DNA from 4 places in the Alkalihalobacillus sp. NPDC127517 genome. Region 1 is predicted to be linked to each of the others. Evidence: predicted binding sites of a transcription regulator. Region 1 holds the regulator's gene; each other region holds the start of a gene.

What was found. The regulator LexA, encoded in region 1, represses DNA repair genes until DNA is damaged. The targets are predictions, from matches to a motif close to CGAACATATGTTCG.
Region 2: the regulator LexA is predicted to act here: its motif matches at 1,710-1,723, upstream of uvrB (excinuclease ABC subunit UvrB).
Region 3: the regulator LexA is predicted to act here: its motif matches at 2,753-2,766, upstream of ACQKKO_RS06285 (DNA polymerase IV).
Region 4: the regulator LexA is predicted to act here: its motif matches at 3,714-3,727, upstream of ACQKKO_RS09260 (YolD-like family protein).

What each region holds. Positions count from the first base shown of each region.
Region 1 covers NZ_JBNNQX010000010.1:128,181-134,380, reverse strand. The annotation lists gene tkt (transketolase) at 1-82, opposite strand, end outside; gene ACQKKO_RS14980 (DUF896 domain-containing protein) at 211-450, opposite strand; gene ACQKKO_RS14975 (YneB family resolvase-like protein) at 537-1,214, opposite strand; gene ACQKKO_RS14970 (hypothetical protein) at 1,195-1,425, opposite strand; gene lexA (transcriptional repressor LexA) at 1,577-2,206, shown strand; gene ACQKKO_RS14960 (carbohydrate ABC transporter permease) at 2,413-3,300, opposite strand; gene ACQKKO_RS14955 (carbohydrate ABC transporter permease) at 3,287-4,168, opposite strand; gene ACQKKO_RS14950 (ABC transporter substrate-binding protein) at 4,239-5,516, opposite strand; gene ACQKKO_RS14945 (alpha-glucosidase/alpha-galactosidase) at 5,547-6,200, opposite strand, start outside.
Region 2 covers NZ_JBNNQX010000001.1:98,159-104,358, reverse strand. The annotation lists gene ACQKKO_RS00490 (pyridoxal-phosphate-dependent aminotransferase family protein) at 1-186, shown strand, start outside; gene ACQKKO_RS00485 (DMT family transporter) at 222-1,184, opposite strand; FMN riboswitch at 1,365-1,505, opposite strand; gene uvrB (excinuclease ABC subunit UvrB) at 1,740-3,725, shown strand; gene uvrA (excinuclease ABC subunit UvrA) at 3,730-6,200, shown strand, end outside.
Region 3 covers NZ_JBNNQX010000004.1:101,438-107,637, forward strand. The annotation lists gene ACQKKO_RS06265 (hypothetical protein) at 107-409, opposite strand; gene ACQKKO_RS06270 (FixH family protein) at 549-1,034, shown strand; gene ACQKKO_RS06275 (MATE family efflux transporter) at 1,110-2,462, shown strand; gene ACQKKO_RS06280 (hypothetical protein) at 2,532-2,681, shown strand; gene ACQKKO_RS06285 (DNA polymerase IV) at 2,784-4,019, shown strand; gene ACQKKO_RS06290 (YolD-like family protein) at 4,016-4,357, shown strand; gene ACQKKO_RS06295 (N-acetyltransferase) at 4,374-4,808, opposite strand; gene ACQKKO_RS06300 (AbrB/MazE/SpoVT family DNA-binding domain-containing protein) at 5,044-5,319, opposite strand; gene truA (tRNA pseudouridine(38-40) synthase TruA) at 5,455-6,192, opposite strand.
Region 4 covers NZ_JBNNQX010000006.1:51,319-57,518, reverse strand. The annotation lists gene ACQKKO_RS09290 (peptidylprolyl isomerase) at 1-367, shown strand, start outside; gene ACQKKO_RS09285 (hypothetical protein) at 488-712, shown strand; gene ACQKKO_RS09280 (hypothetical protein) at 1,092-1,355, shown strand; gene ACQKKO_RS09275 (hypothetical protein) at 1,483-1,665, opposite strand; gene ACQKKO_RS09270 (hypothetical protein) at 2,201-2,377, opposite strand; gene ACQKKO_RS09265 (hypothetical protein) at 2,867-3,058, shown strand; gene ACQKKO_RS09260 (YolD-like family protein) at 3,305-3,673, opposite strand; gene ACQKKO_RS09255 (GNAT family N-acetyltransferase) at 3,972-4,388, shown strand; gene ACQKKO_RS09250 (hypothetical protein) at 4,455-4,709, shown strand; gene ACQKKO_RS09245 (hypothetical protein) at 4,706-4,882, opposite strand; gene tlp (small acid-soluble spore protein Tlp) at 5,142-5,351, opposite strand; gene ACQKKO_RS09235 (amidase) at 5,502-6,200, shown strand, end outside.

The sequences.
Region 1 (6,200 bases):
GACCAGAATTCGCTTTTTCTACACTATCAATCGACAATGTACGAATGGTGTTAATTGCAACTATTTCTGCATTTGTAGACATATGTATGTTCATCCTCCTGTAAAACTTCAATTTTCTTATTTCTCACTCATCATATACAATTCCCGTCAATTTCACAAGGTCAGACAACTATGATTGTTTGTAAAAAAGACTACTTTTATAAGTAGTCTTTAATGAGTATGACCATTAAAACGTTTTTTACTTTCTTTTAGTGCTTCTGGAGTGACATCTGTTCCTTCTTCGTCAACAACTTTTACAGAGTGTAGTTGATTTTTGAAAGAGTTTCGAAACCCTTTAAGATATTCTGCACGAAGATCTTTTTGCTCTTTTGCTTCAGAAAGAGTTAGTCCACTATCTTTTGCTTTTTTAGCAAGCTGATTAATACGATTTAATTTATCTTGGTGTAGCATGATGAACACTCACTTTCTAGATACAACTCAATTTGATCATTATGTTATCACGTAAGATAAAAACCTTCAACTTCACTGCTCAGAGGTTAATTGCTGGCATTAGACTCTACCTCTTTTTGTTTCATATACTCTTGATACCGGCGATGCACAGTTGCTTTTGACAAATTATATCCAAGCCCTTTTAATGTTGCAGAAATATCATAAAAAGCCAGTCCTCTTTCTCTTAAACGAATGATTTCTTGTAACGGAACATCCAAACGGTCTCGTCCGCCTCCGCCTAAGCTTGAAAAGTTCTGTTCAGGGTGGTAGCCATCTGCCATCGCTCGCTTCATCCCTCTACGGATCTTTAAATTATGAAGCTTTCTTTGATATTCCTCAACAATAGAAACAATACTTAAAACCATCTCATCAGCTTCTGATAGTTGCAACTGTTCATGATCCTGTAAAGTGAAGATATGGATACCAAATTTCTTTAGCTGATAGAGGAGTGCCATACGAGCATGTCCCCTAGCTAATCTTGTTTCGTCTTGTATTAATAAAATATCAAACGCTTTTTCTTTAGCTAGATCAAGAATCGTTAACATTTCTTCTCGATCAATTTCATACCCACTAGCTTTCTCTTTAATGGAACGAACAAGTGACCATTGCTTTTCTTTAACCATTGCGGCAAGTTCTTGCTCTTGTCTTTCAAGTGATGTTTGCTGCTCTTCTTTTTCCGTACTTACTCTACTATAAATAATGACCCTATTTGTCCGTTTTTCCATCACTTTTTACTCCATTACTAAATTTATACGCGTAATCCACATTTGCTGCTGGTACCCTTTCTACAACATTATCATATTGTTCGTCAACACGATCAACAATTTGCTGATCCATTTGGTCATTTGGAAGTAAAATCGTTATATACATAAGGCCTAATGTAATGATGGCTGCTCCAAGTAAAAAGAATTCCTGTCCTGTCCATTTCTTACTCATATCGCTCACCTCTAATAGAATGTTTGTTCGCCTTTTATATTAAAGGGAACATTCGTTTGTGTCAACTATCTTTTCAGAACTTATGTTTGCGTTACATATGTTCGTATGGTAGGATTTAAATACAAAGGAAACGTTAGAGGAGTGTAATAGAATGACAAAGCTTTCTAAACGTCAGGAAGAAATTCTTGGATTTATAAAAGTAGAAGTCCGCAAAAAAGGTTATCCACCTTCTGTACGTGAAATCGGCGAAGCAGTTGGGCTCGCATCAAGTTCTACAGTTCATGGTCATTTATCAAGACTTGAGAAAAAAGGCTACATCCGTCGCGATCCTACTAAACCTAGAGCAATTGAAGTACTAGATTTAGAAGAAATGGTAGGGGCTAGCGAAAATCCTAAGCGTCAAGCAAGCTATGCACCCATCATCGGTAAGGTTACCGCTGGTCTTCCTATTACTGCGATTGAAAGTATTGAAGATTACTTGCCTCTTCCAGAGCATATGACGGCTGATGACAATACATATGTGTTAGTAATTGAAGGGGAAAGTATGATTGAGGCTGGAATCTACGATGGTGACATGGTGATTGTTAGACAGCAGCAGACTGCTAATAACGGAGACATTATCGTTGCCATGACAGATGAAAATGAAGCAACGGTTAAACGCTTCTTTAAGGAAAAAGATCGAATTCGACTTCAACCTGAGAATGCATCAATGGAACCGATCATTCTTTCATCTGTTACGATTTTAGGAAAAGTGATTGGTGTCTTTCGGACGATTCATTAATTTTCTCATTAAACAAGCTGACCTCACTAGTCAGCTTGTTTTTTTGTCCTTGCCTCTTATTTTAGAAACGTTATATAATACGGTACGTGAAATTTTATTATTACTTGTTCTATCAGACAAGATGTTTTATTTGCTTATCCAATTCTTTAAAGACATGTAGCCAGGTTCTCCATTTGGAAAACCTGGCTCCTTGATTTGTATAGGGTTTACCCTTTCACACCTGTTAATGCAATTCCCTCAATGATTTGTCGTTGGGCAAATACATAAATGACGAGAACCGGAATAACAGAAATGGTTGCTCCTGCCATCATAAGTGGCCAGTTTGTCACATATAGTCCTTTAAATGTTGCTAGTAATAACGGTACCGTATATAAATCCTGATCACTTAAAAAGACTAACGGCTGGATAAAGTTGTTCCATATCCCGATAAACGAGAAGATCCCGAATGCTGCTAGAGCCGGTCTTACAAGTGGCAGAATGATTTTCCAATAAATATAAAGCGGGTTTGCTCCGTCCATAACAGCTGCTTCTTCCATCTCTTTTGGAATCCCCATAATAAATTGTCTGAGCAGGAAAACGCCAAAAGCGTTAAATAAAGCATTTGGTACGAGAATGGATAGGTGACTGTTCACCCAGCCGATCGTATCCATAATGATATATAAAGGGATTAGAGTCACTTGCATTGGAACCATCATGGTTGCTAGAAATGCGACAAATAAAAAGCGAGATCCTGGAAACTTAATCTTTGCAAATGCATATGCAGCCATTGAGCATGTGAGCAACTGACTAAATACAACAACAAATGAAATATAAAAGCTATTAAAATAAGCTCGACCAAACGGCATCGCACTTAATGAATCTGTGATATTACTCCACATAAATGGATCTGGAATCCAGACAGGTGGAACGGCAAAGATTTGCTCAAATGATTTTAAGCTACTTAATGCCATCCAAATAAATGGACCTGCCATCAAAAGTGATCCAATAATCAATGCAAGGTGGAGGACGATTTGAGATGGTCGTATTTTAGATTTCTTTATTTGACGCACTTGTTTTGGTGGTTGTTGTTCAATCGTTGTTTTACCTTCCTCCATCTTCATAGTGCACCCACTTTCTTGAGACTGAAAATTGAATCAGTGTGAACATCAGGATAATCATAAACAGTACCATAGCTGAAGCTGTACTTGGACCAAAAGCCGTCCGTCCAAAAGCCGTCTCATAAATATGATAAACAAGTGTATAACTCGCCTTACCTGGGCCCCCCTGAGTCATAACATAGGCTTGGTCGAATACTTGAAAGGAGCCAATTACTGACATAATGGCAACAAAAAACGTTGTTGGCGAGAGTAGTGGAAAGGTAATATGCAAGAATTTTTGAATCGATGACGCACCATCAATATCAGCTGCTTCGTAATAGCTACGAGAGATCCCTTGTAGTCCTGCTAAGAAAATAACCATGTTTGTTCCAAGTCCCCACCAAATACTTAAGCCTGCAATTGAGGGTAGAACTAAATTTCGATCCGTAAGCCAATTCGGCCCGTCAATTCCAATCATCGCTAGAAGCTGGTTAATGAGTCCAATGTCTCCGTTTAGTAACCACATCCAGATCACACCGATTGAAACGGAGCTAGTTACCACAGGCATAAAGAAAAAGACACGATAAACGGTTTTTCCTTTCACTTTGTTTAAGGCAAGTGCTACTAAAAGGGCTGCTGCAATTCCAACTGGTATGACTAACACCGAATAGTAGGCCGTATTCACAAGTGCGGTTATAAAGTTATCATCTTTAAATTGACTAATATAGTTGGCAAAGCCTACAAACTCCCGCTCTCCAAATCCATCCCACTTCATAAAGCTTAAGCCAAAGGCAAACCCTAAAGGAAGAATAGAAAAGGCAAGCATACCAATGAGCTGGGGAGCGATAAAGAAATAGCCCCACCATTTCCGTTTAGAATCATTCATCAGTGGTTCCTCCTCATCTATGAATCATTTAAAAAGGAGTCAGAGTACTCACTGACTCCTCCATTTCATCTTAAGATTCGCCTAACATGTCTCTCGCCACTTCCGAAGCTTGATCGATTGCCTCTTCTGGAGATAGGTCTCCAAGTAGCATGACTTCATAAATATCTTCAAGCTCTTTGTTTAAGCCAGGAGCCGTAAACTCTAAACCAACCACTCGACCGGCTTGACGAGCATCTAGCAAGTACGAGCCATGTTCTGGTTTCTCTTGATTCACAACCACTTCATCAATACCTTCTACGGATGGAACGGCGTTACCCTCTCCATCTAGTCTTGTTTCCTGCCCCTGCTGAGATGTGTAGAAAGAAACAAACTCCATTGCTTCTTCTACATGATCTCCTTTAGCATTCGCACTCATGTAAGCGGTTGCAATATTGACACTTGGAATCTCTTCATCCGTATTTGTTGGCCAAGGAATGTAATCAAAGTCGATACTTGTTTCAAGGAACATAGGTGTTAACCATCTTCCTGCCCCTACCATTCCCACTTGATTCGACATAAACATGGCATCCATTCCTTGCCCTTCTGGAAGCGTACCTGAGAAGATAAAGTTCTTTTCAGCGACCATGCGCTCAACAAATTCAAACGCTTCAAGCGTTAAGTCATTTTCATCCGCAACAATTTGGTCGTCTTCTGCAAATAATCCTCCGTTAGACCATACCCAGTTAATAATATTTCCATGGCCACCTTCTTGAACAAATCCGTACTTTCCAGCATCTCTTAACTCAGATGTCACTTCCTCCATCGCTTCCCAGTTCCAATTTCCTTCATCAAAATACTCTTGAGGTGTCTTAATTCCCGCTTCTTCAAACATTCCTTTGTTGTAATACATCAGGAACGGGTTACAGTCTACAGGTAATCCATAAATCTCATTATCTTTTTGAGACGCCCCCCATAATCCATCTGCAAATTCATCTGGTTTAACAAAGGAAGCATCCGTATTTAAAAATTCACTAAGCGGCTCAATCGTTCCATTAGAAATAAGAGTAGAGATATCTTCTGCTCCTACATAAAATAAATCTGGCGCTTGCCCACCTTGTAATCTAGTGGTTAATGTTTGAAAATAGTTATCGTTTGGTATGCCTGTTAACTCTACTTCAACGGACTCACTCTGTTCGTTAAAAGCATCAACTGCTCGTTGATATACCTTTAACTCTGCTGGGTTCCCCCAGGCAGAAAACGTTAATTCCACTTTCCCATCGCCTGAGGAACCAGAGCTACTACAACCAGCAAGAGCCACAAGTCCAATTGCCATCCCACCAAGTACAAATACACCAGATCGTTTTTTCATCCCTTACTCCCCCAATTCATATTGTTTTAATCATTGGTACGTCGGTAAGTAATCACCATGAGCATCAATCAATTCATCACACATTAACACAATATCGTCAATTGATAGTTCTGCTTTTGTATGTGGATCAAGTAGGGCAGCCTGATAAATATACTCTCTCTTTCTTGTAACAGCTGCTTCTATAGTAAGTAGCTGAGAATGAATATTCGTGTGATTTAATCCGGCTAATTGTAATGGAAGCTCGCCTACAAACGTTGGTGTAATACCACTTCGATCTGCAATGCAAGGAACCTCTACTGTTGCTTTGGTTGGCAAATTAGTAATTAGGTTCCCTTTATTTAATAGATTCCCACCGAATTTGAATGGTTGATTGGTTTCAATCGCTTCCACAATTCGTGAGCCATACTCTTTAGATCTTGTATGCTGCACACCTTCTGACATCAGTGTTTTTTGAACCTTTTGCCAGTTTGCAATCTGTTCTTCACATCGTCTTGGATACTCATCAAGTGGAATATTTAACTGTTCGATCAGTTCAGGATACTTCGATTTAATAAAATAAGGATGATACTCTGCATTATGCTCAGATGATTCCGTCACATAATAACCAAAGTGCTCCATTAATTTAAATCGAACCATATCATGGTGCCGTTCTTTTTCCTGCTTAGCATTTGCTCGTCTTTTGAT
Region 2 (6,200 bases), on a different contig from region 1:
AGTTCATTTGGACCTCTTCACGGAAAGATTTGGCGAATTGGAACAATGGGGTATAGCTGTCGAAGAGAAAATATTCTCGCTGTTTTAGGTGCACTAGAGGGCGTACTAGTCTATTACGGTGTGCCAATAAAGAAAGGTAGGGCTCTTGAAGCGGCTATCCGCTATTATGCAGAGGAACAAAATTAAAGCCAGAATGGACCCGGTCCATTCTGGCTTTTTTGTTAGGATGTTTTTGATAGTACTGGTGCAGGATCCTTTGAAATAGGTGCAATAATCTCACGTTGCTTAGAGATTGTAAAGAGTACAACCCAAATCAAAATGAATCCAGTGAACTGAGCAGCAGTGACGCTTTCTTGGAAAACCAGCCAGTTCACAATCATACCAGTCATCGGGAAGCTTAGTTCAGCGAGTGTTGCTACACTTGCTTTAGTATTCGTTAATCCTTTGTAATATAGCAGCATACTGAACAAACCTGGTAACAACGCAGATACTAAGAGGTTTACACCAATTAACGTCATACTAACGGAATCACTAGGTAGTGTCCAAGCAGCATTTTGGATGAGCATGATGACTGTTATAAATGGAATAGCTAATACAAATCGTAAAGAAGTGACTGTTTCAAACTTCATTTGCTTTAGCAATAAACGACCCATTACGGTTGACCCACCCCATAGTGCTGCGGCACCTAATGAAAGAATACTTCCCATTTGAATGACTTCACCCATATGACCAAGAGGTAATGAGAAGCCAAACGTTAAAAAGTATGTTCCAATCAAGGCGACAATAACAAGAGGTGTAAAGTGACGTGGAAACATCTCTTTTAATAAAATTCGAGCGAGAACAATCGCAAACAATGGCTGCATTTTCTGAAGCAACAAGACAGCATTAATATTTCCGTATGTTAGCCCAGCCGTAAATAATAATGTAGCTAAGGCTGACCCTCCCCAAGAAATGAAAAGCAAAGCACCAATGTGACTTTTTTTCAGTCCTCTTAATTCCCGGCGATTAAACCAGAGAATAGGAATCGTAATAAAAGCAAGTAAGATGTGTTCAATAAAGACAATTTGTGCAGATGTTAATGTATCAAGAAGTAACACACGAAAGAGCGGGTTAACGCCCCAGAAGGCAGCACCTATGACGATGAGCCAAAACGTGTTTTTTGATTTCAGTCCTGTTTGTTCCATGATTCAAACCCCTTTTAGTAGTTTGAATATGGGATCGTTCGTAAGAAATAAAAAAGATGCATGGATTTCGCTTGTTCTGATTAACCCGATCAACTTAGTAGACAATCAGGGCTTGAAGTCAGAAAAAGCACAAATAAGCATGCATCTTCAAATAGGTACACTTAAAGAAAGTGAACTATTTATTATCTTCTCCCATCCGGACTTTAACCGTCGGCTCTGGAATTACACCAGATCAGTCCAAACTGCAAGCAGCTGGAGTCGCGGGCTTTGTTTAAAAAACATCACCGCCGGTCAGGAATTACACCTGCCCCGAAGATCCATATTCTTTTTTCATTTCGATAATTCATATCATAGCTCACCCATCTGAATTCGTCCAGTAAAAAGTTTTGCCATTTTTATTCTTTGAAGAAACGGGTATGGATGGTTTATAGAGTATGTGAGTGTCTTACATTGGCTACAATAATGGGGGTACGAACGTTCGCTTTTTTGTGTGTATTTCATCTAATTATGATATACTTAATCATGTGATCATATGTTCGATTAGGAGGCTGGCTTGTGGAACAGAAAGAATTTGAACTTGTTTCTGATTATGAACCTCAGGGTGATCAGCCAGAAGCAATTAAAACGATAGTTGAGAAGTTAAATAGTGGTGAAAAGTTTCAAACGTTACTTGGAGCAACGGGTACCGGTAAGACATTCACCATGTCAAATGTGATTAAGCAAGTCAATAAGCCGACGTTAATTATGGCTCATAATAAAACACTTGCTGGTCAGTTATATAGTGAGTTCAAAGAATTTTTTCCGAATAATGCGGTGGAGTATTTTGTTAGTTACTACGATTATTATCAGCCGGAAGCGTATGTGCCAAGTTCTGATACATTTATAGAAAAAGACGCAAGTATTAATGATGAAATTGATAAGCTTAGACACTCTGCTACAAGCTCATTGTTCGAACGAAACGATGTCATCATTGTTGCGAGTGTTTCGTGCATTTATGGTCTAGGTTCCCCGACGGAGTATAGAGACCTTGTTTTATCATTACGAGTAGGAATGGAGCTTGATCGCAACGAGCTATTACGCAAGCTGGTTGATATCCAATATGATCGAAATGATATTAACTTTACTCGTGGTACATTCCGCGTGCGTGGAGACGTAGTTGAAATTTTCCCGGCCTCTCGTGACGAGCAGTGTATTCGTGTAGAGCTTTTTGGAGACGAAATTGACCGGATTACCGAGGTAGATGCCCTTACAGGAGAAGTAAGAGGCGAGCGAAAGCATGTAGCGATCTTTCCTGCATCTCACTTCGTTACGCGTGAAGAAAAGCTAAAGCGTGCCATGGCAAATATTGAGGCAGAGCTTGAAGAACAGCTTAAGAAAATGCAAGAAGAAGGAAAATTGCTGGAAGCTCAGCGCTTGGAACAACGAACAAGGTATGACTTAGAAATGATGGCTGAAATGGGTTTTTGTTCAGGAATTGAAAACTATTCACGTCATCTGACATTAAGAGAATCTGGTGCAACTCCATACACATTGATGGATTTCCTTCCAGATGACTACCTATTAATTATGGATGAATCTCATGTAACGCTCCCGCAGGTTCGTGGAATGTTTAATGGAGATAAAGCACGTAAAGAAATCCTAGTAAATCACGGATTCCGTTTACCGTCTGCTTTAGATAACCGTCCATTACGGTTTGAGGAGTTTGAAGAAAAGGTTAATCAGGTTGTCTATGTATCAGCTACTCCAGGACCTTACGAGCTCGAAAAAACGCCAGATATGGTTCAGCAAATTATCAGGCCGACTGGATTGCTTGATCCAACGATTGATGTACGGCCAAGTGAAGGTCAGATTGATGACCTTGTTGGAGAGATTCATGACCGGATGGCTCGCAACGAGCGTGTGCTGGTGACAACCTTGACGAAAAAAATGTCTGAAGACTTAACGGATTATCTTAAGGAGCTTGGCATTAAAGTAAGATATCTTCACTCTGAAATAAAAACGCTTGAACGAATTGAAATCTTAAGGCAGCTGCGTTTAGGTACATTTGATGTGCTGGTTGGGATTAACTTACTCCGAGAAGGTCTAGATATTCCTGAAGTCTCACTTGTAACCATTCTCGATGCAGATAAGGAAGGCTTCTTACGAGCGGAACGATCGCTTATTCAAACGATCGGGCGTGCTGCACGTAATGCGAACGGGCACGTCATTATGTACGCGAACAAGATTACGAATTCAATGAGGGTCGCTCTTGACGAGACGGAGCGTAGACGAACGATTCAGAAGGCCTTTAATGAAGAACACGGAATCACTCCTCAAACGATTCAAAAGAAAGTGCCTCAGGTCATTCAGGCAACTTATGCTGCAGAGGATACAGAGGATTATGCTGCATCTGCTGCTCCAAAAACAAAACTAAGCAAACAAGATAAGGCGGCTATGATTGAGCGTCTTGAAGCCGAAATGAAGCAAGCCGCAAAAGACCTTAACTTCGAACGAGCGGCAGAATTACGAGATATCGTGATTCAAATGAAAGCGGAAGGGTGAGCACATGGCACAGGAAAATATCATTGTAAAAGGAGCTCGATCCAACAATTTAAAGGATATCGATGTGACGATCCCAAGGGATAAGCTTGTTGTTTTAACAGGTTTATCTGGTTCAGGAAAATCGTCACTCGCTTTTGATACGATTTATGCTGAGGGGCAGAGACGTTACGTTGAGTCTCTGTCTGCTTATGCCAGACAATTTTTAGGTCAAATGGATAAACCGGATGTTGATTCGATTGATGGGTTATCACCGGCCATTTCCATCGATCAAAAAACAACAAGCCGTAACCCTAGATCGACAGTTGGTACTGTAACGGAGATTTATGATTACCTACGATTATTATATGCGCGGATCGGGCGACCGTATTGTCCAGATCATGGTAATGAAATCTCCTCACAGACGATCCAAGAAATGGTGGACCGCCTGTTAGGGTTTCCTGAACGCACAAAAATGCAAATTCTAGCTCCGCTTGTATCTGGCCGAAAAGGGACGCATGTGAAAGTACTTGAGGACCTAAAGAAGCAAGGCTATGTGCGTGCACGAATTGATGGAGAAATGCATGAGGTTGCTGAAGAGATTGAACTGGAAAAGAATAAAAAACATACAATTGAAGTTGTAATTGACCGCGTTGTTATTAAAGAAGGAATTAACAGCCGCCTTGCTGACTCGTTGGAAACCGCGCTTCAGCTTGCAGATGGACGAGTACTTGTGGATGTGATTGACGGAGAAGAAATTTTATTTAGTCAGCATTATGCATGTCCAATCTGTGGCTTTTCAATCCCGGAGCTTGAACCTCGCTTATTTTCATTTAACAGTCCTTATGGTGCATGTGGAAGCTGTGATGGACTTGGTACAAAGCTTGAGGTAGATGTGGATTTAGTGATCCCTGATCCTTCTAGAACGTTAAAAGAGCACGCCATTTCCCCTTGGGAACCGATAAGTTCTCAATATTACCCTCAGTTGCTTGAAGCAGTGTGTGATCACTTCGGCATTGATATGGACACTCCTGTGGAAAAGTTACCATCTACACAAATGGATAAAATCCTTAAAGGGAGTGGTAAGGAAAAGATCTTTTTCCACTATGAAAATGAATTTGGCCGTGTACGCGAAGGAACCATTGAATTTGAAGGTGTACTAAAGAATATCTCACGTCGTTATCATGAGACAAGCTCTGATTACATTCGTGAGCAAATGGAAGGCTATATGCGTCAGAAGCCTTGTCCGACTTGTAAAGGTTATCGATTAAAGAAAGAAGCGTTAGCAGTAAAGGTAAATGAGAAGCATATTGGTGAAGTGACGAAAATGTCCATTAAGGAAGCTCAACACTTTATTACTCATTTAGACCTTACACCAAAGGAGAAATCAATCGGTGCGTTAATTTTAAAAGAAATCTATGATCGAGCGGAATTTCTCATTAACGTAGGACTTGATTATCTAACCTTTTCACGTGCCGCCGGAACACTTTCTGGCGGGGAAGCGCAGCGTATTCGTTTAGCTACGCAAATTGGGTCATCATTGATGGGGGTTCTGTATATTCTTGATGAGCCATCGATTGGTCTTCATCAACGAGATAATGATCGATTAATTCGAGCTCTTGAGCAGATGCGTGACTTAGGTAACACACTTATAGTAGTTGAGCATGATGAAGACACAATGATTGCTGCTGACTACATTATAGATGTTGGACCGGGTGCCGGGGTGCACGGTGGAACAATTACTGCTGCAGGTACACCTAATGAAATTATGGCGGATGAACAGTCATTAACCGGACAATATTTATCTGGGAAAAAGTTTATCCCTGTTCCTGAGAAGAGAAGAGAGCTAACAGGACGCAAGTTTACTGTGAAAAATGCAACGGAAAACAACTTAAAAAATGTAACAGTCAGTTTTCCGCTAGGTGTTTTTGCTGCAGTCACAGGTGTGTCCGGCTCCGGAAAAAGTACATTAGTTAATGAAATTGTGCATAAGTCACTTGCTCACTCTATCCACCGTGCGAAAGAAAAACCGGGTGCGCATAAAGAGATCACAGGAACAAATGAAATTGATAAAGTCATTGATATTGATCAATCTGCGATCGGCCGGACACCACGTTCCAATCCAGCTACGTATACGGGTGTGTTTGATGACATCCGAGATGTGTTTGCTATGACCAATGAAGCGAAAGTACGTGGATACAAAAAAGGTCGTTTTAGTTTTAACGTAAAAGGCGGACGTTGTGAAGCGTGTCGTGGAGACGGAATCATCCGGATTGAGATGCACTTCCTTCCTGACGTATATGTTCCATGTGAGGTTTGTGATGGGAAGCGATACAACCGGGAAACACTTGAAATTACGTATAAAGGAAAAACGATTGCAGATGTTTTAGAGATGACAGTTGAAGAAGGACTTGAATTTTTCACGAATATCCCTAAGATTAAGCGTAAGATTCAAACCTTGGTTGATGTAGGTCTTGGCTATATCCGACTTGGTCAGCC
Region 3 (6,200 bases), on a different contig from region 1:
ATGTGGTCCGTTTTTCAACCAATAACCATTGTCCGCCAGCCACATTTTCTTCTTTTTCGACAAAAAGTAGCTCAAGCATAGGCTTGAGCTAGAAAAATGATTCCTTTTAAAATGGATCATGGTCCAATGTTTTTTGAATAACCTTTGCAAGCTCAGGTTTTGTTGTTTCTTTTTTTGCGTCAGAATGTGGAATCGCTGCTTCTACTACATCCTTTAATCCTGAAAGAACATCGTCACCTGATTCCATCATGGCATTTGTCATATCATGACTCTCTTCTTTATAATCTATTGCTTTTTTCTTAATGGCTTTTGTGTTTGTTAAGGCATAAAGACCTGCCGCTGCCAAAAATCCGCCAGCTGCTCCACCGATCATATACCCCGTATGATTTTGTTTTTTTCGTTTGAACATCTTTTTCACCTCTTTTCTGTTATCGTGTGTAGCAGAGACGATATTATACATAGTTTAAAAAAGGTTATAGTCTATGCTAGAATAAATAAGACTAACTCCTTACAATGAAAGGATTTATTTTTTAGGAAAGGTGTTTATCATGAAAAAAGGACTACTCGCATTCTCCATTGTTGCCCTTTTCATGATTGCAAGCTGCGCTATTGGGCAGAATCAATCAGATCAGCAAGGGCCCGGTTCCCTTGATACGCTTGAGGCTGAAATACACGCACCAAGTGAAACGGCTTTGGATGAACCTGTTGTGCTACAAGTATATGTTACTTACGGCGCCGAGCCTCTTACCGATGCCAATCGTGTAACGTTTGAAATTTGGAAAAATGGTCATCGCGCTACAGGGGAACTAATCGACGCAGAGGAATCTGATCCCGGTGTGTATTCACTCGAAACAACATTCAACGAGGATGGCATTTATCATATACAGTCCTTTGTTGAAGCAGGAAGCGAACAAATTGAGCCGACTGTTCGTGTCATAGCCGGAGATGTTTCAGAAACAGAGCTCGAAGCGGCCGAACAAGAGTTTCAACAAGAAGAAGATCAAGAAAAAGCACAGGAATCTAAACCAGATTAATTAATGATAAATGGCTACAAGGAAAACGTTACGAGTAATCGTGACGTTTTCCTTTGTGCCTATTGGAGTTGAATGATGTATCACGCACAAACCTATCAGGAAAAATTGAAATTATATACGTTAATTCTTTGGCCCATTATGGTCACTCAAATCAGCCTGCATGCGATGAATGTAATTGATACGATGATGTCCGGTCGAGCCGGTACAACCGACCTTGCTGGAGTTGCAGTTGGATCAAGCCTTTGGGCACCGATACTCACAGGTTTTAACGGTATTTTGATGGCTGTTACACCAATTATTGCACAGCTGCTTGGAAAGGGTGAGAAATCCTCTATTTCTCGATCCGTAATTCAAGCTCTTTATCTTTCAGTCGGGTTGGCACTACTTGTTTATTTGGCTGGCTTCTTATTTCTTCCTTCAATTCTGCAATTTATGAGTTTGGAAGCTGAGGTATCCCATGTAGCAAAGCATTACTTAATTGGATTGTCCATTGGTCTGCTTCCACTTTTCGCATCGAATGTTTTACGTTATTTCTTTGATGCGCAAGGACTTACTCGGATTACAATGACGATTTTACTTCTTACTTTACCTATTAATACGCTTCTCAATTATGGACTCATTTTTGGTAAATTGGGTTTACCCGAGCTTGGTGGAATTGGTGCTGGTTACGCAACCGGTATCACATATTGGATTATTTTCCTCTTAAGTGTGTTTATGACCTATTCCATTCCAACCATACGTTCCTTCTCGCTTTTCTCTACCTGGTTCAGGCCTTCTCTAAAAGCTTGGCGTGAGCAGCTTTCCCTTGGTTTACCAATGGGGCTTTCTATCTTTTTTGAAGCGAGTATTTTCTCGTTTGTTACTTTACTTGTCAGTCGGATGTTTGCAACAGATATTATTGCCGCCCATCAGGCAGCCTTAAATTTTTCGTCGCTCTTATTTATGATTCCACTTAGTATGTCGATGGGCTTAACGATTGTGGTTGCTTATGAGATTGGCGCAGGGCGTCTCCAAGACGCAAGACAGTACAGTCGAATTGGGATATCCGCTTCCATGCTTATTATTTCCATTGCATCCGTTATTCTGTTTTTTCTTAGAGAACCGATCTCATACTTGTACACGGATAATCCGAATGTCGTTCAGCTTGCCATGAGCTTCTTTATCTTTGCGATCTTTTATCAGCTTTCTGATGCTGCACAGGCTACCTTGCAAGGTGTACTTCGAGGCTATAAGGATGCGGCCGTACCGTTTATTATTGCCTTAGTGTCTTATTGGGGGATTGGGATTCCTTCTGGCCTGTTACTCGCTACTCAAACAGATTTAGGACCATTTGGTTTTTGGATTGGCATTATCATCGGATTAACGAGTGCAGCCATTGGATTTTGGATTCGATTGTCGATCGTCACCAAACGTTTCTCTCTATCGTAAAAGAATGAATTCCTTGTATTTGGACATAGTTGTATTAGGAACTTTTTTACGATAAGAGGTGGTTAATCAATGTGGATTCAATCAATTCTTTTTACCACACGCGGATCATCCGGCGTAGGCATGATGCCCATCGTGCTTGTTGCTGTTTCTGTTGGCCTGATGGTTATCATTATGGGTGCGCTTTTGATTTATCTTTCTCGCAAACGTCAAAAACAATAAATCTCCTTTTAAAAAGAACCCCAGCTGGTTCTTTTTTCTAGTTGTATAAGAACATTCATTCGCATATAATAAGAACATATATTCGCCAAGAGGTGAACGAGAATGAAGAAAGTCATTTTTTTAGTGGACATGGAAAGCTTTTATGCATCAATTGAGGTGACTAGAAGACCGGACTACCGAGGGAAGGCCTTAGTGGTGTCTGGTGATCCGAATCGTCGGAGTGGCGTGATATTGGCTGCTTCAAAGGAAGCCAAACGCTTTGGCGTCAAAAATGCCGAGCGTCTATGGGAAGCGCAACAAAAGTGTAGTGATTTAATTATTGTTCCGCCGCATATGCAGGACTATATTGAGGTCTCCATTGAAATCACGGCTATTCTTAAAACGTACACGGACTTAGTTGAACCTTATTCGATTGACGAACAGTTTATGGATGTGACCCATTCTCAGCGACTTTTCGGTTCCCCTCATGAGATTGCAAAAAAAGTTCAACAAGACATTTGGAAACAATGCGGAGTAAGAGCGCGTGTTGGCATTGGTGAAAACAAAATTTTAGCTAAGCTTGCCTGTGATCATTTCGCCAAAAAGAATAAGGAAGGCATCTTTGAATTGAAAGCTGAGGAGCTTAAAGAAACGCTTTGGCCATTACCTGTAGAAGATCTGTTTGGCGTGGGCAGCCAAATGAAGCGCCATCTCTATGACCGAGGCATTCGCACCATTGGGCAGCTTGCAGCGACTAAGGTGGAGTTTTTTAAGAAGCGATGGGGCATACATGGTCAAGTACTGTGGATGAACGCAAATGGAGTTGATTACTCTCCAGTCAAACTCTCCACGCATGATGGACAAAAAGCGATCGGTCACGGAATGACACTGCCCTATGATTATGCAACAAAGGCTGATATTCATACCGTGTTGCTCGAGCTATGTGAAGAGGTTTGTCAGCGCGCCCGTAAAAATCATGTACATGGATCAACCGTTTCGCTCAGTGTCTCAGGTGCAAGCTATGAAGTGCGGACAGGGTTTCATCGTCAGTTTACGATGCCCTATGCAACAAACGCCTCCCTCACCTTATATAGGTACGTTTGCCAGCTGCTCGACCGATTTTGGGATGGTCAGCCTGTTCGCCGGGTAGGCATTGCTCTGTCTAAACTATCTGATGGAGATGCTGTACAGCTAGATTTGTTTGACCACAAGCAGCAGCAAGAGGACCGGGCGCTTGGAGAAGCGATGGACCGAATTAAAGCACGCTTTGGCAAAACAGCCCTGCTTCGCGCCTCCTCTCTCCTACCTGCTGGTCAAGCGAGAGAGCGTGCAGCTAAAATTGGAGGACATTACAAATGAGTGATTTTTTAGAACGAGGCAATCTTTTATGGGAAGGCAGTCGAATGATGCTTCCTGAACACAAACAAGCCATTCGTGCGCAAAACGAGCGCGAAAAGCATAGTCCTCCCCCTGAGCTTGACGGACAAGAGTTAGAAGAGCTTGGAAGGGTTGCAATGCACTCCCTAACCCATTCTACCCCTGTGCACATTGTGTATTGGGAAGACGGATACGATTACAAACTAATTGCTACTGTAGAACGAGTAGAACCCCAGCAAAAGCAAGTAACCGTTCGAGAAAGTAAGGATACACGCAAAACCATTACGTTTAACCACTTAAAAAGCATCGAGCTCATTTAAAAAGGAAGAAGGCGACTTACTTAGCCGCCTTCTTCCATTCCATTACATATTCACGTTCACTTGTCGCATCGTCCATTTGTTCAAAAACAATCTGAAAGCCAGAACGTTTATAAAACTGAATCGCTCGCTCATTTTTCGCATACACCTGCAAGCTTAAAAACAAATACTCATTCTGTACCCAATCAAGTAATTGCTTCCCATAGCCCTTTCCTTGACGCTCTACATCTATAAAAAGTGCAGCTATTTGAGTATCCATTAGTGAAACAAACCCACAGATTTCTCCTCTACTTTCCAACACAAGCGTACGTGCTTGAGGTAGATACTCATTCTTCATTGCTCTTTGTTGCTCTCTCCAATACAGTTTGGCAATAAAGTCGTGAGCTTCAAAAGAGGCCGTAAGCCAAATTGAAACAAGTATGTCCATATCTGCACGCTGAGCCGGTCGGATCATGTGATTCTTCCTCCCCTTAGTAGTTTAATGATTGGCTTTTGGTCCTATCAACCATCTGTGCATCCATTCCCCCGTTCTGTCTATCTTAAATAGATCCATGTGATTGATTCTCTATTTACGTTTATATTTACAATCATACCATCTATGTTACCAAAAGGTTCTCCATCAAAAAAACGGTATAACACGACCTTTAAAAGGAACGTGTCATACCGTTTCAGAAGAGCTTAGCTGTGTTTTACTTCAAATACTCTTCTACTTTTTCCAGGACCTCTGAGGCTCCTTTTGGACTTAGCACAATGTTCCCATTTCCAAGTGAAATGTTTTGCTCGTTAATCTCACCTGTCAGCATGCATTGTGTACTTGGCGTATACTTCTTTAAAATAATTTCCTCGCCATTCACGTAAATCTCCATAGGATCTTTAATGTCTATATCTAAGGTGCCCCGCAGTTCCTTAGGAATCACAATACGGCCTAATTCATCAATTTTTCGAACGATACCTGTTGACTTCAACGTATGACCTCCTAGTCAATTGTCATCTCCTGTTCTATACCCCCTTTTTTCAAAAAATAATAGGGATACATGAAGATATTTTTGTGAACAACAAAAAAACGGGAAGATACCAATGTACCTCCCCGTTCAGCCCTCTTATTTAAATTCGATCGTCTCAAGATATAGCCCGTTTGCATCCGCAAACCCCGCGTGTTCCCGCTCTTTTGATTCAAGAATGCCAGGAATCGCTTTCGCTTTCATCTCGCCGGATCCAACTTTAATCAGTGTCCCAATAATTTTACGAACCATGTTGTATAAGAAGCCGTCACCTTTTATACGAATCTCCAACAAGCCATCCTTCGTTGAAAAATCAATCGACCGGATCGTGCGTACATTTGATTTCTTTTTTGATTTGGCATTAGAGAAGGCAGTAAAGTCATGTTCACCAATAAAATAAGAACTCGCCTGTTTCATTTGTTCCATGTTTAAAGGCTCCGCTACATGCATACTTAGCTTTCTTAAAAAAGGATGACTGTATGATTCATTCCAAATTTTATAGACATAGATCTTGTCCGCAGAATTGTAACGAGCATGAAACCGCTCATGAACCATTTCTACTTTCGTTACACTAATGTCTTCCGGTAGATACCGATTCAAATAATGTTGTAATTCATAAATAGTTACGTCCAAGTTAAGCTTAACATTTGCCACTTGCCCAAGCGCATGGACCCCCGCATCGGTTCGGCTACTACCGATGATCTCAATAGAATGACCCGCCATTTCCGTTAACACATTTTCAATTTTTCCTTGAATCGTATTTTCGCCTTTTCCAAGACGTTGCCAGCCTTTATAACGTGTTCCGTCATACTGAATTGTGAGCTTAAAATTCTTCATTCAAAATC
Region 4 (6,200 bases), on a different contig from region 1:
ACCAGGACACGTAGAAAACTTCGAGAAACTAGCAAACAGCGGTTTCTACAACGGATTAACATTCCACCGTGTAATCCCAGGCTTCGTAGCACAAGGCGGAGACCCAGCTGGTAACGGCACAGGCGGCCCTGGCTATACAATTAAATGTGAAACAGAAGGCAACCCACACAAACACGTAAAAGGTGCTCTATCTATGGCGCACGCTGGTAAAGACACGGGAGGAAGCCAATTCTTCGTTGTTCACGAAGCACAACCACACCTTGATGGCGTGCACACTGTGTTCGGACAAGTTATCGAAGGCGAAGACCTAATCACGCGCATCAAGCAAGGCGATGTAATGAACGAAGTGAAGGTTTGGGAAGAGTAATATATGCTTAGAGCTATCCTTTATGGGTAGCTCTTTTTATTATAAATAAATCAATTTTTTATAGATCTGAACCTGTAAATGATTTAGTATCGAAGTTTTAAACAATGGAGGGATGAATGTATGGAAGTGCTTACCTTATCAGCAACGCTTTTGATAATTTCTATGCTTATATTATTTATAAATAGTCGAAGGTTAAAAGCTGCTGAACAAAAAAATGTATCGCTAATAAAAGAAGCTCAAGAAAAACGAGAAAATCAGTTAAAGGTTTTAGAAGAGATCTTAGATAAGCAAAACAAGATGTCTAATGAACTTGATGAAATTAAAAGAATGAACAAGGAGCTATAGCCATGGATTCAATAATTCTCAACTTAATTGGAGTCTTATACATCCTTCTGGCATTTATAGTGATCACTGTGCTCTTGGTATTATTCATTATAAATACGAATAGTTTTTGGAAAATGCGCAAAAGTAATCTGAAAGCAATTGATAATGGGAACTTGATGGATCAGAAGAAAGAAAGACTGATGAGAAATGTACAAAAGAATCAAGAGATAATATCTCAGAAGTTTGAAGGTATTAAGCGAAAGGTTTGGTAATTAGTTTCTTTTTTATCCCCTCTAAACTGCATATCAATAACATAGCCATAACTAATTAGGACACTAGCCAGTTAAGGCATCGTTGGTGTGTGGTTTGGAATGGAATAAATTAGAAGGGGAAATGACAGTTGCTGTCGAATAAGGTGCCAGGGGAGGTGGGAGAAATAGAATTTTACAAACTTCACAGTCATGAATTTTATGAAACGAACCACAATGGAGAAGATTACATTTGGGAAGTTAAAGTCATAAACGTTCACGGGTCGGATCGTTACCAAGCAAAGCTCATTCAAGATGAGTTAGGAATAAGAACAAGATGGACGGTAGTACGCGGAGAGTATCTTGCAGTAGATGTGAATTTAATGATTAGAAAAGAAATTAAGAATCTAAAATAACATTGTTCGAAGTTCAATACATAAAAAGAGGGCTACCTACATGGCAGCTCTCATTTTGCATGTTGTCAAGATATGAAAGTAATGATGACTAGTGCAAAAGTTTCTATGAACAAAATGGACCTAGACATTAATCAGAGTAGCGATTATTTTCATTCATCTGCTTCTTTTTCTCTGCAGTTGCTTTACTCATGAAAGCGAGCCCGAGAAATATGTATACAGTTTTCAGTATTGAATCGGAGTCAGATAAGATCATGATTCCTCCAGTTAACAGAAATGCAGTGCCAGCAAGATAATATAAATTAGCTTTCATTAAGTTCACCTCTTTAATTTATACGCTGGAAATTGCAATGAGTTTCACTTAATTAATTAGAAAAAGCCTTCATAGAAGGCTTAACTATTTTCTAATTCAGTGATTCGATGATTTAAATCCTGGATAACCTTATTTCTTTTGATAAGGCTATTATAATTTAGTAAAGAAATACTAACTGCGCCTGTAGCAACAGAAAAAGCAAAGATTGCAAGAGTGTCGATATGTAGTCACCTCGATATGTAATAGATTTACAGGTCAACAGTAACACAATTTCAATTCCAATTAAAAAGTAAATATTCAAGCTGCCGTCTATATGGAGAATACTTTATGTCTATGAGGTAATTAGGGCAAGTTAGCTAAGTATATAATTCCTGAGATAACCTATTTACACATGCCTAGGTTGTAAATTTAGATTCAATACAGCTCACACTATGGATAATGAAAAGAGTGGCTACTTTGGCCCAAGTTGCGAGTCTAACAGAGAGCTTAGATAATTACGATTGATTTGAGCCTCTCCCGACTTAAATAGGGAATACTAGACACGGAATGCTTTAAATAAAATTATGCGCAAAATAAATATCCCTAAAAAGCCAGCGGTGAATAACTCTATATTCGGTTCAATTCCGAAAAGTGGAACGATGAAATATAAAGCGAGTCCACCAATAAAAGCTATGACTACAGCAAGAAGCCATCTGGCATTAAACATGTGCATGGATCGACCCTCCATTTTTTGATCTATAAGCTGTTAAAGGGGAATCTATAGATGGCTCCTCAATACAAGTTTAAATAATGTTGTAAACAACACAAATCCTATGGATGACTATTGGGAGAGTGTCGCGAAGGATAGAGATTAAATTACCCTCGCCGTCAAAAAGAAGCCTTAAGAGTACGCTTAAAAACCAAAAGGCTGTAACCGTAATTAAAGCGTCAATAAACAAATTCTTATGTAGCATAAAGACACTCTTGTTAGCATCCTGTACCCTGAGAGGATCTTACAAAACATTGCATGAGAAATGCTCTGTACACTAAGAAAATTAACGTGAGTACCAAGAACTGTCTTCATAGCAAGAAAAAAGAACCGGGTATCAAGAACATTTTAGAATTTAATAAGAAGAGAGGTACGTTTGCAAGAGGAAAAGGATCATAATCAAGCTCAGAGGATGTTCCATCAAGAGCGAGAGGCTGATAGCAAGGAGAAAAGATGAAATATCAAGATTGCGCAGCTGATAGTAAGGAGTTAGGAAGCAACATCAAGAGAGATTCGCCGCACATCAAGAACTATGACCTGACCACCAAGAAGGAGCTGCTTAGTAAGAGAAAAATGCCGCGAATCAAGGACTTCGCACATTTTAGTAAGAAGAACGAGGCGTTAGCAAGAAGAATGGAAGTTTAACCAAGCCCAGAGCGTGTTCCATTAAGAAGGAGGGGCTGATAGCCAGGGGAACGGAGGGAAAACCAAGAAGCAACCGCTGTTAGCAAGCAGTGTGGATCGCATAGCAAGAAGAATGCGGTGCGCAGCAAGTAGTTCAACACTTTTACCAAGAAAAATCCTCTCAACTAGAAGAATCGATCTTCACTATGAGGTTCAAACCTAAAAAGGAGTACATAACACGCATTACTTTAAATCAATTATTAGATTTTAAACCAACTCCACCGACCGCAAACAGTCCACTGCTATGTACATCAAGTCACCATTCTCAAGCTCCAGGTTTACTTGTTTCTGATCCTTACTCACCTGAGCAATAATACCTGTCACTTCATGATGAGCCCACTGCTCCCAATAGGTAACTTTAACCCACTTCGTATATTGTAAAGAATCCATGACTACCTGCCCAATTCGCTCAAGCTCATCTGGATCAAGCTCATGTTTCTCCACGCGATAGTCTCGTTCATTTGATTGTCGGATTCGTTCCTTATGTTCAGGAAGCATCATTCGACTGCCTTCCCACGTTAAGTTTCCTCGACGTAAAAATGTTTTATATTCCTCTAGCTCTTCGAAAGATGGCATGATACACACTCCCACATTGGTTCGCTGTTCTTATTATATGCGAATATATGTTCGGTATTCAATGAAAAATAAAAACCAATTTTATCCTCTGTTTTTCTTTTAATTTCCTTTGAAGTATTTACCTTTTTAGACTATTTCGTTTATAATAGAGTTGCATGGAATACATAGAAAGTGATCATATACATATCATTCATTTTTTTTAGTCAAACTAGGAGGGTATTTCTTGTTACTTTTTTATTGATTCGTCCACTGCCTATACGTCTAATAATTCATTAAAAATGACGAGGAGTGTTGATGAATGATTCAATTTATTTATGATACAAATGGAGTTACACCTAGCATGGTAGAAGGTTTTTTTGTGGATTGGCCAAGTCATCCAGGTTCGGCTGCGCACATTCAGCTTCTGCAGCAAAGCAGCCACATTGTTTTGGCAGTAGACGTGGATGCGAACCAGGTGGTAGGGTTTATTACAGCGATTAGTGATGGAGTTCTGTCTGCTTATATCCCGTTACTAGAGGTACTACCTGCTTATAAAAGCAGAGGTATCGGTAACGAATTAGTCGAGCGAATGAAAAAGCAGCTCAGTCATCTTTACATGGTTGATCTTGGCTGTGATGATGACCTCGTTCCTTATTATGAGAAGCACGGCATGATCAAAACAAATGCGATGGTCCTGCGTAATTACGGAGCTCAAGCAGGACATTTCACATCATAAAAAAGAAAGAGCGCTCAAGTCTACTTGTGCGCTCTTCCCTTTTAAAAGTAATATGGAGGGTTCAAATTGTTAAAGAAATTTGCACGATGGTGGCCGCTTTTTGCTGTCATCAGTTTAATTTTAATAATCATGCATTTTGCGATAGAAGTTCCATATGTAAGAGGGATTTCAAGAATCTTAATCGCATTTACGTACGGACTCATTCTTTTAAATACGTATTATACGAATGAAATTAAGTTTGCTCGCTGGCGCTACGTACTTGGCATTCTTTTCATTCTTGTATTATTTATCACTGGATTAATCAGCCTATTCTCCGATTAAGATTCTTTCTTTAACTCATCTCTCTCTTGTTTCCGATCTAGTATACCTGAAACGATAAAGCATAATGCCGCACCAAAAGTTGGAATAGAAAATAATGAATTAGAATCGGAGAAAACAGTGAACAAACCACTAATTATAAGTAAGGCAGATCCGATAACGTAAAAATAAATCATTTTATCCCTCCTTACGACCTTACATATTTTCTCAACGCTCTAATCGCCAAAAATCCACCATAGATGAGCGCAACCAAAAAAACAAAACCGAGAATCTGGAAAAAGATTGAGCCAAACGGGATATCAATTCTTGTATATTCCATCATCAGTCTCCTCATCAACAAATTATTAGTAAGATTATACCATATTTTTGTCTGATAAACGTATATTTTTACATTAAAACAAGCCCTCCGTAAAAGAAGGGCCTACGAGTTATCAGTTATGATTCGTCTTTAATTTCGTTACGCAAGCTTTCGATACTTGTTTCTCTGCGTCTGTTTTTGTTGATAATATCTTGTCGGTCATGCTCGTCTAATTGGTGATCATGAGCGGCCATGTAGTCTTCTGTATCATGAATTTTCTGTTCCGTATTGGTGATAATTTCTCCAATACGCTTTGCGTTATCTGCACGATTATCTGGGTTTGCCATGTGTCATTCCTCCTTTTTGAGTGTTTAGTATGCCTCAACCACTCAAAAAGTATGAGGATGTATGGTAGGTATTCTAACAAACACGAACATTCTCAACCGGCTTTCAGGTAACTTAGGCGATATAGATAAAAGGATATGGGGAGGATTTTCATGAGTAAAACGAATGCGTATGTTGATCCATCTGTTTGTGTTCAACCAACTTCAACGGGTCTATTAGATTCGTTCACATTTGCGGTAAAGGATGTTTTTTCCATTAAGGGTGTGACCTCTAGCGCTGGAAACCCTGATTGGCTCCGTACACATAAGCCGTCTACAAGTCATGCTCCTACAATTAAAAGACTTTTACAAGCTGGTGCTACGCTTTTGGGCACTACTCATACAGACGAGCTGATGTATAGTTTAAATGGGGAAAATGCTCATTATGGTACGCCGCTAAACCCACGTAAACCAGGTCATATTCCTGGAGGCTCATCAAGTGGTTCGGCATCTGCAGCGGCTGCAGGTGATGTTGATTTTGCGATTGGAACGGATACGGGAGGTTCTGTTCGGATTCCGTCTGCATACTGCGGGCTATATGGGTTCAGACCTACGCATGGCGCTGTTTCAATTGATGGCGTCATCCCGCTTGCTAAACGTTTTGATACGGTCGGGTGGATGGCTCAAGAGATTCAAACAATGGTGACAGTCGGGGACGTTCTGCTCCAAGAAAAAGGTGGAGCTTCAGAATCCTTTACTTCAATCCTGCTTCCAAATGAAGCGTGGGCTTTGGTTGAAGAAGAAAGTGTGGAAGCTTTGCAAGGTGCTCTGCACACGTTGAAAAAGAAACTAGAGCGCTCAGAGACGCGTTCC